DNA from 2 places in the Lachnospira intestinalis genome. Region 1 is predicted to be linked to the other one. Evidence: predicted binding sites of a transcription regulator. Region 1 holds the regulator's gene; the other holds the start of a gene.

Region 1 (2,472 bases):
TAAAGCCTATGCCAATATGCCAAAGGTTGAAAAAATCAATCCGGCGGCAAAACCGGCAGCGGGAAGCACAGGTGCGGCACCGGCGGGGGCACAGACGGCAGCTGTACCGGCAGGTGACTGTAAAGAGCAGTTATTCCATGCGGTTTATGCAGGCTTAAAAAATGAGGGTGCGAACCTCACAAGAGAACTGTTAAAAGACAATGACTCCATGGTAATTGTCAATGAAGTGCTGATTCCGGCACTGGATAAAATCGGCGAGGACTTTGAAAAGGGAACGCTGTTCCTGCCGCAGCTGATTATGGCAGCTTCCGTTGCACAGGCGGCGTTTGAAGTCATTCGTGAACATATGGTGCAGAGTAACGCCGCACCGGTCAGCAAAGGCAAAATCGTCATTGCAACTGTCAAAGGTGATATTCACGACATCGGTAAAAATATTGTAAAGGTTCTGCTTGAAAATTACGGTTATGACGTGATTGACCTCGGAAAAGACGTGGAATATCAGGCGGTCGTTGATGCAGTCCGTGAAAATGATGTCAAGCTGGTCGGACTTTCTGCCCTGATGACAACGACACTCGTTTCCATGAAAAAGACGATTGAACTGCTTCATGAAAATGAGCTGGATTGCAAAATTATGGTAGGCGGTGCGGTTCTGACACCGGAATATGCCAAAGAAATTCATGCCGACTTTTATGCAAAGGATGCCAAGGAATCCGTAGATATTGCAAAAAGAGTGCTGGGGTGATATAATAAAAAATATTATAATAATCACGGATTGTTTCGTGCTGCGCACTCTCACAATCCGGCCCGCTATTCGCATATCGTGGGATTTCATCCCACTTTTATGCTCATAGCGGGCGGGTCCCAAGGTCGTTCACCCACATATGAGCAAGCTCATGTGGGTTCAGATCTTTTGACCCTGGTATCCGAAGATACATTGAAAAGAAAGCATGGTGACATGAGTATGGAAGAAACAAAAAAGATATCAGCTGCGGTAATCAGACGTCTGCCACGATATTACAGATATCTGGGCGAACTGAATGAGAGCGGAGTACAGAGAATATCTTCAAAGGAATTAAGTGCAAAGATGAAAGTAACCGCTTCACAGATTCGTCAGGATTTAAACAATTTTGGCGGCTTTGGACAGCAGGGTTACGGTTATAATGTGAAGTATCTTTATGATGAAATTGCCAAAATTTTAGGAATTGACCGCCCGCATAATATGATTATTATCGGTGCGGGTAACTTAGGTCAGGCAATTGTCAATTATGAGGACTTTGAAAAACGTGGATTTGTGATTAAAGGAGTCTTTGATAACAATCCGGAGATGGAAGGAAAGACAATCCGTGGAATCCCGGTGATGATGATGGATGCCGTTTCTGATTTTATTAAGAGAAATGAAATCGAGATTGTAGCACTGACGATTCCCAAAAAAGCAGCAAAAGAAGTCGGTAAGCTGGTAGCAGATGCCGGAATTAAGGCAATCTGGAATTTTGCCCATACAGATTTGAATCTTCCGGATGAAGTCATTGTTGAAAATGTACATTTATCAGAAAGCTTGATGCGCCTTTCGTATACCATTGCAAATGAAGGACGGTAGAAAAGATTTACAAAGGGGGAATAGCGGATGGCACAGCTTACATATAAGGCAATGAAGGATAATGCGGCTTTGAAAAATCTGCCGATTTTAACGCTTGACCAACGGTGGTACAGACTTGTGCCGGAATCTGTAAAAACGGATGAAATCCGTTACTGGGAAAAACGTGTCAATGAACTGCTCAAAAAACAGGGGCAGGTCAACGAAGACCTGATTCAGGTAAAAAAGATTAGAAAAGGATTGTTCCGGGGCATTGTTAATCATATGAACCAGAATGACGAAGATCCGAAAAAGCAGAAAATTATGGATGAAAGCCAGCGGCTGATTTATGAAGCAAGAGATAAAATCTCCCAGCTAGAAGATGAATCGGACGAAGTGCCTAAAAAACTTCGCATAGCAAACATGCATCTTTTTTATGAAACAGTCAAAATGTGTTATGAAAAAATCAACCGCAACAATAAAGACCTGGAGCGGCTGGAAGCATGGATTGAAGACACGCGGATTAAACTTAAGAAAAATTTACTGGTCAAGCAGGACAAAGAGGATATGAACGAGCAGATGTATTCTTATATGCATGCGATTTTAGGTCCTGAAATCATGAGTGAATTAGACCGGTTGAATGAGAATGACGAATAGAAGAAAGCTGCTGTGCGGGAAGAAGTCCGTATGGCGGCTTTTTGTTTTACAGGGCAGGAGGGTGTTTATGAAGAAATTAATGAATGGTGCGCAGATGAAAATGATTGACACGTATTCGATTCAGGAGGTGGGGATTCCTTCACTGGTTTTGATGGAGCGGGCGGCACTTTGTGTGACGGAGGCGGTGCTTGAAAAGATTAAAAAGACGGATAAGGTGCTGTGCGTGTGCGGAAGCGGCAACA
Region 2 (2,472 bases), on a different contig from region 1:
AAAGAGATGATTCGTGAGTGCAGAAAGGATAAAATGAAAATCATGGCAGAAAAGATTTTAATTATTACGGGCGGTACAGTAGATTATGAGTGGGCGAAAGACTGGCTTTCCGGAAAAATATATGATTACTGCATTGCGGCAGACAGCGGACTGGTACATGCGGATAAACTGGGAATCCGGGTGGATTACATTTTGGGGGATTACGATTCGGTTAATGAAAGGCTGCTTGATACCTATAAAAAAGATACGCAGACAGTGACATATCCGCCGGAAAAAAATTATACCGATACACATCTGGCGGTAATTACAGCGTTAAAACATCATCCGGCGGCGATTGATATTTTAGGGGCTACCGGAACACGCTATGACCACGCACTGACCAATATTTTTATCATGAAACAGGCATTGGAAGCAGGAACGGAGTGCTGCATTTATGATAAGTACAACAAAATTTATCTGTTAAACGGAAATAAAACGATAAAAAAGGCAGATCAGTACGGAAAATATATTTCATTTGTGCCGATGACAGAGGAAGTAGTTCTTACATTAAAAGGCTTGAAATATCCGCTGAACGGATACATTTTACGGCAGGGGTTAAGCATCTGCCAGAGCAATGAGATAAAAGAAGAAACTGCGGAAATTCTGATTGAAAAAGGGATTGTGGCGGCAATTGAGAGTAGAGATTAGGCTTGTGTCAGATGCTTTTTTTAAAGTATTATGCAATTTAAAAGGAATTGTCAGAATTGTAAATAAGATTCTACAAAAAGCTTGTTTTTTGGGAAATATTGTTATAAAATAGACAATAGATTGTTACATTATTACAAAAAGTATAGGAGGTCTTTAGAGAATGGGTAACACAACACAGGCGTCAGCAAGAGAACGCATTGAAGCAATTCTTGATGACAACAGTTTTGTTGAAATCGGAGCAGGTGTAAAAGCCAGAGCAACAGATTTTAACATGCAGGAAAAAGACACTCCGGCAGACGGTGTTATTACCGGATACGGAGTAATTAATGGAAGTCTTGTGTATGTATACAGCCAGAATCCGGCAGTTTTAGGCGGTTCAATCGGCGAAATGCATGCAAAGAAGATTACAGGACTTTACGATATGGCTATGAAGATGGGAGCGCCGGTTATTGGCCTGATAGATTGTGCAGGATTAAGACTTCAGGAAGCAACAGATGCTTTGAATGGTTTCGGAACAATTTACCGGAAGATGTCATTATGTTCCGGTCTTGTACCGCAGATTACGGCTGTTTATGGAAGCTGCGGCGGCGGTCTTGCAGTTCTTTCAGAACTTTCTGATTTTACATTTGTAGAAGAAAAGAACGGAAAGTTATTTGTGAACAGTCCGAATGCATTAGACGGCAACAATGATACCAAGTTAGACACAGCATCTGCTGCATTTCAGGCAGAAGCAGGTGTTGCAGATTTTACAGGTGATGAGGAAACAATTGCAAATGGCATCAGACAGCTTGTATCTCTTCTTCCGGCCAATAATGACGATGTAGCTTATGCAGACTGCGAAGATGATTTAAATAGAGCATGTGCGGATATGGAAGCAGAAGCAGCAGATGCAGTGCTTGCATTAACAGATATTGCAGATGACGGCTTATTTATGGAAGTAAAGTCTGAATTTGCAAAGAGTGTTGTAACAGGTCTGTTAAAGATTAACGGTACAACAGTCGGCGCCGTTGCCAACAGAACAGTCCGTTTTGATGACGAAGGCGAAGCAGCAGAAAAGTTTGAACCGGTACTGACCGTTGACGGTGCTGAAAAAGCTGCAGAATTTGTGAATTTCTGTGATGCATTTGAAATTCCGGTGCTGACCCTTACCAATGTAAAGGGCTTTGAAGCAACAGTTGATTCAGAAAAGAAGATTGCAAAGGCAGCAGCAAAGCTTACATATGCATTTGCAAATGCAACCGTACCAAAGGTTAATGTAATCATCGGCGAAGCTTACGGAAGTGCTTATGTGGCAATGAATTCCAAAGCAGTCGGTGCAGATATGACATACGCATGGCCGTCAGCAAGCATCGGTATGATGGATGCAGCCAGTGCAGTAAAGATTATGTATGCAGATGAGATTGATAAGGCAGAAGATGTCAACGCAAAGATTTCTGAAAAGGCAGCAGAATATGCACAGTTACAGTCCAGCGTAGAATCTGCAGCAGCAAGAGGTTATGTGGATACAATTATCAATCCTGAGGAAACAAGACAGTATGTTGCGGCAGCGTTTGAAATGCTGTACACAAAAAGAGAGGATCGTCCGGTTAAGAAGCATGGAACGGTCTGATAATGAGGTGAAACAATATGAAGAAAACTAATATCAAACGCTTTTTCGTGTTGTTCTGTGTGTTAGCCTGCGTGTTCAGTATGACAGCCTGCACCAATACCATTTCTTCAGACAGTGCTAAGACGAGCCTTAAAGATATGAAGGTCAATCAGTATGCCTCAGATATGGTACAGTGG

What was found. The regulator Rex, encoded in region 1, represses fermentation and respiration genes when NADH is low (regulators of the CRP and FNR family bind a similar motif). The targets are predictions, from matches to a motif close to ATTGTTAANTANTTAACAAT.
Region 2: the regulator Rex is predicted to act here: its motif matches at 785-804, upstream of WMO37_RS03345 (acyl-CoA carboxylase subunit beta).

What each region holds. Positions count from the first base shown of each region.
Region 1 is NZ_JBBMFS010000001.1:175,316-177,787, forward strand. Features, by position in the region: gene WMO37_RS00715 (homocysteine S-methyltransferase family protein) at 1-742, shown strand, start outside; gene WMO37_RS00720 (redox-sensing transcriptional repressor Rex) at 956-1,597, shown strand; gene WMO37_RS00725 (hypothetical protein) at 1,625-2,230, shown strand; gene WMO37_RS00730 (NAD(P)H-hydrate dehydratase) at 2,298-2,472, shown strand, end outside.
Region 2 is NZ_JBBMFS010000002.1:242,042-244,513, forward strand. Features, by position in the region: gene WMO37_RS03340 (thiamine diphosphokinase) at 34-687, shown strand; gene WMO37_RS03345 (acyl-CoA carboxylase subunit beta) at 848-2,296, shown strand; gene WMO37_RS03350 (OadG family protein) at 2,314-2,472, shown strand, end outside.